Regions from separate parts of the Mycolicibacterium aurum genome, predicted to be linked through region 2. Evidence: predicted binding sites of a transcription regulator. Region 2 holds the regulator's gene; each other region holds the start of a gene.

Region 1 (3,276 bases), 880 kb from region 2:
AGCGGGCCAACGACAGCCGTCGAATCTGAGTAGACAAAGGTGAGCGTCGCGACCGCGTAGTGCGGGCACCCTGGCCGGCAGCAGCGACGGGGAACATTCACACGGCGAGGTTATCGTGCACAAACGTCCGCGACGCGGCGGACACGCGCAGTGGCGGGCCCCCCGAAGCCCAACCGTTACGATCTTTTTCGTGAACAGGCGCCACCACCGGGGGTCGCGGCGCGGCCGGGAGATGCGTGGACCGCTGCTCCCGCCCTCGGTTCCGGGATGGCGCAGCCGCGGCGAGCGCTTCGATATGGCGGTGTTGGAGGCCTACGAGCCGATCGAGCGGCGCTGGCATGAGAGGGTCGCGACGCTGGATGTCGCGGTCGACGAGATACCACGCATCGCCCCGAAGGATCCGGAGAGTGTGCAGTGGCCCCCGGAGGTGGTCGCCGACGGCCCGATCGCGTTGGCGCGGCTGATCCCTGCCGGGGTGGATGTCCGCGGCAATTCCACCCGCGCGCGGATTGTGTTGTTTCGCAAGCCGATCGAGCGTCGAGCCAAAGACACCGACGAGCTGACCGAACTCTTACACGAATTGCTGGTGGCTCAGGTGGCCACCTATCTGGGTGTGGAACCGTCAGTCATCGACCCGACCCTGGACGACGACTGACTTCGTTTACTGGAGGAGTCGTTTGAGAGTGCGCTGAGCGTCTGTGCGCGGAGCGTCAGATGATTCCGCGCTTGAGGCGCCGGCGCTCACGCTCGGACAGTCCGCCCCAGATGCCGAAGCGCTCGTCGTTGGCCAGCGCGTATTCGAGGCACATGTCCTTGACCTCGCAGCCCTGGCAGATTCGCTTCGCCTCGCGGGTGGAGCCGCCCTTTTCCGGAAAGAATGCTTCCGGATCGGTCTGAGCGCACAATGCGCGCTCCTGCCACTGGTCTTCTTCGGAAAGGCCGGAATCGTCGCCAAAAGAATCAATTTGCTCGGGCACCAAACTCAATTGAGGACGCCCGTTTGCTCCGCTCGGAATCGGTCCGGTCTGGATGTGCGGCGCACTCCCCACCGAACCGAGGAGCCTGTTGTCGAACCGAATCGAGTCGCCGAAATCGGCCTGTTCAAATGCCATGTTCCCCTCCTCCACAGGTCTCGTAGATCCGTATAAGCCAGCCGCACTCTGGTCGTGTGGCCATCCCAATTCGAACAAGTGATCGAATCTTGGTCTGCGACACCAAAACCGCCGAAGAACCGCGAAATGACACTGGTGTGATTACACACGCGTTAGCTGCATCGGTCAAGCGCAAGAACAGAAATTCATACCATTCCGTGACTTGGATTCGGCGCGTCGCGCTTTGGCGTGTCTCTCACGTTCCCGCTCGCCGCCCGACCACGTTCCCGCCCGCCACCCGACCGCGTTCCCGCCCGCCACCCAGACCGGCCGTCCCCTGACGCATCCACACGGCCTAGTCTCGGTCGTTGTGAAGGTCACGGTTCTTGTCGGCGGCGTCGGTGGTGCGCGATTCCTGCTCGGCGTCCAACACCTGTTGGGCTTGGGGCAGTTCAAAACTCACGATACCGGTGAGAATGAAGTGCATGAAGTGACTGCTGTTGTCAACGTGGGCGACGACGCGTGGATGTTCGGTGTGCGCATCTGCCCCGATCTCGATACGTGCATGTACACCCTCGGCGGCGGCATCGATCCCGACCGCGGGTGGGGCCATCGCAACGAAACCTGGCATGCCAAGGAAGAACTCGCCGCCTACGGCGTACAGCCCGACTGGTTCGGCCTGGGCGACCGCGATCTGGCCACCCACCTGGTGCGCAGCCAGATGCTGCGGGCCGGTTATCCGCTGTCGGACGTCACAGAGGCGCTGTGCAAGCGGTGGTCCCCCGGCGCGAGGCTGCTGCCGGCCAGCGACGACCGCAGCGAAACCCACGTCGTCATCATCGATCCGGACGACGGCGAGAAGCGCGCCGTCCACTTCCAGGAGTGGTGGGTGCGCCATCGAGCCCAGGTCCCCACGGAGAGCTTCGCGTTCGTCGGCACCGACAAAGCCACGGCCGCACCCGGTGTCGTCGACGCGATCGAAGGCGCCGACGTCGTCTTGATCGCGCCGTCCAACCCGGTGGTCAGCGTCGGGGCGATCCTCGGAATCGGCGGCATCCGCGGCGCGCTGCGCGCCACGAAGGCGCCGGTGATCGGCTACTCCCCCATCATCGCCGGAAAGCCGTTGCGCGGCATGGCCGACGCCTGCCTCACGGTGATCGGTGTGCCCAGCACCTCGGACGCGGTGGGCAACCACTACGGCGCGCGCTCGGCCACCGGCATCCTCGACGGCTGGTTGGTGCACGAGGGTGACCATGCCGACATCGACGGTGTCACGGTGCGGGCGGTGCCGCTGCTGATGACCGACCCCGCGACCACCGCCGAGATGGTGCGCGCCGGTTTGGAGTTGGCCGGGGTGGCACCGTGAACGACCACGGCACGTCGGCTCGGGTCGAGATCCTGCCGGTGCCCGGGTTGCCAGAGTTCCGGCCGGGTGATGACCTGGCCGCAGCGATCGCCGACGCTGCGCCGTGGCTGCGCGACCACGATGTGCTCGTCGTCACGTCGAAGGTGCTGTCGAAGACCGAGGGACGGATGGTCGCGGCTCCCTCGGATCCCGATGAGCGGGATGCGTTGCGACGCAAGTTGATCGATGGTGAAGCAGTGCGGGTGTTGGCCCGAAAGGGTCGCACCCTGATCACCGAGAACGCTCTCGGCCTGGTGCAGGCCGCCGCCGGCGTGGACGGCTCCAATGTCGACTCCCATGAATTGGCGCTGCTGCCGGTCGACCCCGACGGCAGCGCCGCCGCTCTGGTTGCGGCTCTGCGGGAGCGCCTCGGTGTGACGGTCGGCGTTGTCGTCACCGACACGATGGGACGGGCGTGGCGGACCGGGCAGACCGACGTCGCGATCGGCGCGGCCGGGTTGTCGGTGCTGCACGCGTATGCGGGAGAACACGACCAACACGGCAATGAGTTGATCGTCACCGAGATTGCTGTGGCCGACGAGATCGCCGCCGCCGCCGATCTGGTGAAGGGCAAGCTGACCGCGGTTCCGGTGGCCGTGGTACGCGGGCTCCAGGTACATGACGACGGATCGTCGGCGCGCAATCTGGTGCGCGCCGGCGAGGAGGACCTGTTCTGGCTCGGCACCGAGGAGGCGTTGGCGCTGGGACGCTCGCAGGCGCAGTTGCTGCGGCGATCGGTGCGCTCCTTCAGCGACGATCCCGTCGCCGGCGAGCTGATCG
Region 2 (3,276 bases):
GCCAAGTACAAGAGTGTCGGCGGCCCCGAAGGCGACCTCGGCTTCCCGATCTCCAGCGAGCAGGACGGCGGACTGGCGCCCGCGAGCCGGCTCAGCACCTTCGCCGCCGACGACAAGCCGGTGATCTTCTGGACCCCTGACCACGGCGCGGTGATCGTGCGCGGGGCGATCAACGCCGCATGGGAGAAGCTCGGCGGCGCGACCGGGGAACTCGGCGCACCGGTGGCTGATCAGACCCAGGACGGCGAGGTGATCACCCAGCGTTTCAGTGGTGGTTCCATCTCCTGGGACTCGGCGGCGCAGAAGTTCAGCACGGAGCCGGCCGGACTCTCTGCGCAGCTGGTCGGCCTCGAGGTGCCCGGCGCGCAGGCGCCGCAGGCTCCGCCGGCGTCGGCGCAGTCCTCGGAGAACCCCGAGAATTCCGGACTCAAGTGGACGTGGTGGTGGCTGTTGGCCATCGTGCCGATCCTGCTGCTCGCCGGGCTGGTCGCCTTCGCGGTACTGCGCAGCCGCGCTCGCGGCGACCGTGCCGACGACACCTTCTCTGTTCCCGGACAGGACTACGACGCGCGCGACTATGAGCCCGAGTCGGCCGACGTGGGTGCGCAGGGCGTCCCCGACGACGGGGGCGACAGGGAGGATTCTCTGTTCGGGGACCGTTATGCCCGGGAAGGCCTGGGCTCGTTGGCGTCCGCGACTCCGGCCTCACCGCCTGCCGAGCAGTACACCCCGGAGCCGATGAGTTTCTGGGGCGCCCCTGCGTCACCCGAACCCGAAGCTGAGTCGCCCGATCAGCCAGAATTCGATCATCAGCAGGACGTCGAGCAGGAAGATCCGGACTCTGTCGACACGGCTCCGACGCGCGTGCTGACGGCGACCGAGGTGCCCACGCAGACCGACGGCGTGGGCACCGAGGCCGACGATCTGGCCGACGGCGTCGACGACGGGGCTGATGATCTGGGCGACGACTGGGACGACGGTGTGCCTGCCGAGCCGGAGCCACTGGTGGCCCCGGCCGTGGTGGACCCGGGGGAGCCGGCGCGCGATTCAATGACCGACACGGGGCGGCACGCGCGTATCGACATCGACGAGCCGATACCTCTTGGCACCGCGTTGCACATGCCCTACGACGACCCGACGGAGATGCCCGAGGGCTATCCCGTCAAGGCCGATACGAAAACCGGCCTGTACTGGACACCGGACAACGCCGACTACGCCGAGGCGCCCGTCGAAATCTGGTTCGCCAGTGAGGAAATCGCGCGCACCAACGGATTCATCCGCGGCGAGTGATCTGGCCCGGGCCGCCCGGAGGGCGTCCGGTCAGATCTTGCGGATGACGGTGACGACCTTGCCGAGCACGGCGGCCTCGTTGCCGGGGATGGGGTCGAACGCCGGGTTGTGTGGCATCAGCCAGACCTGACCCTTGGTGCGTTTGAACGTCTTCACGGTGGCTTCGCCATCGATCATCGCAGCGACGATGTCGCCGTTGTCGGCGACGCTCTGCTGGCGGATGACAACCCAGTCACCGTCGCAGATCGCCGCGTCGATCATCGATTCGCCGACCACCTTCAGCAGGAACAGCGACCCCTCGCCGACGAGCTCGCGCGGCAGCGGGAAGACATCTTCGACGGCTTCCTCGGCCAGGATGGGGCCACCGGCGGCGATCCTGCCCAGCACCGGCACGAAGGTGGGCTCCGGCAGCGAATCCGACCCGGCGACGTCGGTGGTCACCACGGGTGTCGCCATCTCGTCGGATCCGCGGACGTCGACCGCGCGGGGACGGTTGGGGTCGCGACGGAGGTAGCCCTTGCGCTCCAGGGTGCGCAATTGGTGGGCGACCGACGAGGTCGACGTCAGCCCGACGGCATCACCGATCTCCCGGATGCTCGGCGGGTAGCCGCGGCTCGTCACAGAGGTGCGGATGACGTCGAGGATGGTGCGCTGACGTTCGGTCAGACCCGTGTCTCGGCGCCGTGTCGGTCCTGCGCCGTCCGTGCTGTCACTGATGTCGTCGCTCATGAGCCCGAATGTAACCCGCGTCGCGTCAATAATCAAACATGTGTTCGAGGCGTGTCGGTGTCCGCTCGGGCGCCGCCCGGCCCCGGGCGCCGGCCGTCATCGGCCCTCGGTTTCTTGTCGGTGGGCTGCGTTAGCGTTCGCAACAGTTCGATCACATGTTCTATTCATCGAACACTTGATCGACTACTGTTCGAACACAGAAGCGAACGACCGCCCGGACCGAAAGGCAGACAGATGACCATTCTCGACGATCGTGAGACCTGGAACGAGTTCGAGCGCGCCCCCCGCCTGCAGGTGGGCGACGGTCGCGTGCGTGCTGTGCCCACGGCGCGCAGGGCGCGTTCACGCCGGCCCGCTGGTGCGCCGATGCGCCACCGCGGAACCGGTGTGCTGGTGTCGCGGGCGTCTCATCGCCGACCCATCACGCCGGCCACCACGGTGCTGCTCGCGCTCGTCGCCGCGGCGATCACGTTGTGGCTGGGCCTGGTCGGGCAGTTCGGTGGCGTGGTCGGCACCGAAGCCCAGATCCCGGGCCGCCTCGCGGTCGTCCAGGTGCACAGCGGTGAGTCGCTGCAGCACGTCGCGCAGCGCGTGGCGCCCGACGCCCCGGTCGCCGAGGTGGTCGAGCGCATTCGCGAGCTGAACAAGCTGGAGTCGGTGGCGCTGGACGCGGGGCAGACGCTCATCGCGCCGGTCGCCTGACCTCCATCGCCGCAGTATCAAACCGTCTGCTGCTCAAGCGTTCCGAGGACCGATCTGATGAGGTATGCATCGTGTGGACCGGCGGTCGGCCGTCCCCGGGTGGCGCAGGTAGGCTCGATGGCGTTCGAGGCGGTTGCCTGTCGGTGCGGCGAAGGAGCGGTGATGCACTGTCCGTTCTGTCGTCACCCCGATTCGCGTGTGGTCGATTCGCGCGAGGCGGACGAAGGCCAGGCGATCCGCAGGCGCAGGTCGTGCCCCGAATGCGGGCGCCGCTTCACCACCGTGGAAACCGCGGTCCTCGCGGTGGTCAAGCGCAGTGGCGTCACCGAGCCGTTCAGCCGTGAGAAGGTCATCCGCGGTGTGCGCCGTTCGTGCCAGGGACGCCAGGTCGACGACGACGCGCTGAACCTGCTGGCTCAGCAGGTCGAGGACGCCGTTCGCGCCACCGGTTCCCCGGAAGTGCCCAGCCACGAGGTGGGTCTGGCGATTCTCGGGCCGCTGCGTGAACTCGACGAGGTGGCCTATCTCCGCTTCGCCTCGGTGTACCGGTCGTTC
Region 3 (3,276 bases), 580 kb from region 2:
GATGTGGTCTTCGGCTTGAGGAGATAGCTCTCCAGGACAACCAGCTCCGCGACACCGCCGTAGACGTCGCGCACCGCCGAGTTGTTCTGATAGGCAACCAGATACGGGATGCGCTCGTACTCGTGCTTGACGGGTGCGGGGCGGTCGGCCGTGGTGGTCATTCAGACTCTTCTCTTCTTCGCGCAAGTGCTCATCAGTGCTGTCCCAGGTCGTTGGCGAGAATCTCGGGGGACGGAACGAGGCGGCGCCGGGTGTCGATGGCGATCACCGACCAGTCCACCCGGTTGTAGTCGTCGAACTTGCGGCGGGCCCGTTCACGCGCTTTCTCCGGCGCCCCGTGGTGCACTCCCTGTGGGGCGTGGGACACCAGTCCGGGGGGCATCGGTATCCCGTACAGAGAACCGTCGTGGAAGAACGCGATCTCGTCGAAGTCGACGTTTCGGTGATACCAGGGCGTCCGTTCGGTGCCGGGGACCGACTCAGCCGGCTTGGGTAGGAAGTTCATCACGTAGACGCCGGTGGCCTGCATGAACAGGTGGACCGTGGGCGGCAGGTGAACGCTCTCGGAGGTGATGACCGTGTAGTCGTCGATGTTGAACGTGAACGGAAAGTTGTCGCCTCGCCAGCCTTCGACGTCCAGCGGATTGTGTTGGTAGAAAAGCGAGGTGGTCCCGGCGCCGTCTATCTCGGAGTGGATCAACCGGACCTCGTACTCGTCCCTGCCGTCATCGTCGATGGGTTGGGGTTCGGGGATGGTCGCCTGGGCGGGGTCGAACGGGAAGTGACGGCCGAGCGAGCCGGGCGGCGGCACGCGGAACTCGTCGGTGGCCTGGATCATGAGCAGCGTGGTCTCCTCAGCAGGAACCTGCCGCCATGTACATGCCTTGGGGAGATAGATCCAGTCGCCCTGGCGATAGTTGAGCGGGCCGAATTCGGTTTCCAGGGAACCGGATCCGCGATGGACGAAGGACAGCAGGTCGCCGTCGACGTATCGGGCGAAGTAGGGCATGGGCTCGGTGCGTCGTGACAGCATTACCAGGCAATCGGCGTTTGAGAACATGAGCATTGGTCCGCCGTGTGCATCGGTGGCGTCGCTGGGTTTGAGCTCACTGCTCAACACGTCGGTGGGGCGGAGCGGCCCGACGGTCCGGTACGCGGTCGGATCGTTGCGGCGGTACATGTTCGCCGTGCGCCCGACGAACCCGCCGCGGCCGAGTTCATCGTCCTTCAGTCCGTCGAGGTCGGCATGAATCCGTTTGGGAGTCTTGCCTTTTCGAAGGTGGACGAACGATTCCATGCTCAGCTCCTCGGTCGAAAGTAAAACTGACATTACTTTTATCTTTGAGGTGAGTCAATGGTTGCTGACAGCGAATTGTGCCGGCGAATGAGAGAGGCGCTAAACCTCTGAATTTTCTTCTGCCACTGGGGTTTCTGTGGTCACGGGGGTGGCCTGGTGTCACAGGGTGTGTCGGTGTGTCGAACTAGTGTTCGATGTATGGATGGGGTGTCGGAGGCGGTCGCGACCATCGGCGAGCAGCTGGCGGTGCTGTCGACGGCCTGCGACGAGCTGTCCCACCGCGACCTGATCAGCCTGCTGGTGCAAGTGAGTGCGGTGGTGCGCGCGGTGCCCGCGCTGGAGCACCGCGCGCTGGCGCGCCTGACCGCCGAGACCGAGCCGTGCCGGTTGGGCGAGAAAACCTGGCCTGCAGTCCTGACGACAGCGTTGCGGATCACCAGCGCTGAGGCCAAACGCCGCATTGCCCGGGCCAAGGTGCTGGGCCCACGCCGGAGCTTCACCGGCGAGCCGTTGGCGCCGCTGTGGGAATCCACTGCTGCCGCCCAAGCCCGCGGGGAGGTGGATGTCGCGCATGTGGAGGTCATCGAACGGTTCCACACGGCGTTACCGTCCTGGGTCGATGTCGACACCCGCGCCGCGGCCGATGCCCAGCTGGCTGAGCTGGCGGCGGGGCTGGATCCCGACAACCTTGATGCTGCCGCGAGGCGGTTGGTGGCGTGTATCGATCAGGACGGAGCCGCACCCGAGGAGCGGGAACGGGAGCGGGCCGCCAAGCGCGGCGTGCGGATCGGTAAACAACAGCCCGACGGGACCGCCTCGATCTCGGGCTGGATGACTCCCGAAACCGTGGCCATCTGGGAAGCGCTGCTCGCCAAAGAAGCCGCCCCCGGCCACAACATGCCCGCCGATGAGAACTCCGGCGACGACGCCGGCACGGGTCCCGGCCAGCAGAGCGAGTCCTCGCCGGAGCAGAACACCTGCCGCGATACCCGCACTGCGGCCCAACGCAACCACGATGCGTTTCTGGCGATCGGCCGCCGCGCGCTGGAATCCGGAGATCTCGGCACCCACAACGGCCTACCGGTCACCGTGATCGTTTCGACGACGCTGCAGGAGTTGGAAAAAGGCGCCGGGGTCGCGGTCACCGGCGGCGGAAGCCTGCTACCGATGCCGGATCTGATCCGGATGGCTGCCCACGCCCACCACTACCTCTACATCTACGACCAGCACACCGGCCAGTCCCTGTATCTGGCCCGCACGAAGCGGCTCGCCAGTGCGGCGCAGCGGATCGTGCTGCACGCCCGCGACCGCGGCTGCACCCGCCCGGGCTGCACCGCCCCCGGCTACTGGTGCGAAGCCCACCATGCCGTCACCGACTGGACCAACGGCGGACACACCAACATCGACGACATGACCCTGGCCTGCCCCCAAGATCACCGCATGCTCGACACCACTCAATGGCGCACCCGCAAGAACACGAAGAACGAGACCGAATGGCTCCCACCACCCGACCTCGATAACGGCCAGCACCGCGTCAACGGCTATCACCACCCCGAGCGCTACCTCCTGCCCGAAGACGACGACGGACCGTGAGAGGCGGCATCGCTCAGTCGATGAGATCGACCCGCACGGTGAGCAGGTTCGTCCCGAACGTGCGGACACCGACGTTGTTGAGAGCCGGAAGCGAGCGCATCCGCGCCCGCGCGTCGTCGTCGGGCAGCAGGTGGGCCGTGCCGCGGTGCCAGCGGCCTTTCAGCCGCACCCGCACGCTCGGGTCCGCCTGAATGTTGCGGATGTACTGGGACTTGTCGCCGAACTCGGAGACGAACCAGAACTGGTCGCCGATCCGGCGGCCACCCAGCGGGGTCGTGCGTGGCTCACCGGATGTGCGCCCCGTCGTCTCCAGCAAGGTCTGGAACGGAACGCGGCGCATCACGGTGTTCACGTACCTCTGAAAGGTCTTGGTGACCCTGTCGCGG

Evidence for each region. The regulator LexA, encoded in region 2, represses DNA repair genes until DNA is damaged. The targets are predictions, from matches to a motif close to CGAACANNTGTTCG.
Region 1: the regulator LexA is predicted to act here: its motif matches at 1,184-1,197, upstream of cofD (2-phospho-L-lactate transferase).
Region 3: the regulator LexA is predicted to act here: its motif matches at 1,478-1,491, upstream of EL337_RS08475 (HNH endonuclease signature motif containing protein).

The regions. Positions count from the first base shown of each region.
Region 1 covers NZ_LR134356.1:1,478,596-1,481,871, reverse strand. Annotated here, with positions in the region: gene EL337_RS07155 (DUF3499 domain-containing protein) at 1-101, opposite strand, end outside; gene EL337_RS07150 (metallopeptidase family protein) at 233-655, shown strand; gene EL337_RS07145 (WhiB family transcriptional regulator) at 711-980, opposite strand; gene cofD (2-phospho-L-lactate transferase) at 1,462-2,457, shown strand; gene EL337_RS07135 (coenzyme F420-0:L-glutamate ligase) at 2,454-3,276, shown strand, end outside.
Region 2 covers NZ_LR134356.1:2,360,971-2,364,246, forward strand. Annotated here, with positions in the region: gene EL337_RS11265 (sunset domain-containing protein) at 1-1,290, shown strand, start outside; gene lexA (transcriptional repressor LexA) at 1,321-2,019, opposite strand; gene EL337_RS11275 (hypothetical protein) at 2,254-2,721, shown strand; gene nrdR (transcriptional regulator NrdR) at 2,884-3,276, shown strand, end outside.
Region 3 covers NZ_LR134356.1:1,781,114-1,784,389, forward strand. Annotated here, with positions in the region: gene EL337_RS08465 (alpha/beta fold hydrolase) at 1-161, opposite strand, end outside; gene EL337_RS08470 (homogentisate 1,2-dioxygenase) at 194-1,297, opposite strand; gene EL337_RS08475 (HNH endonuclease signature motif containing protein) at 1,496-2,890, shown strand; gene EL337_RS08480 (nitroreductase/quinone reductase family protein) at 2,904-3,276, opposite strand, start outside.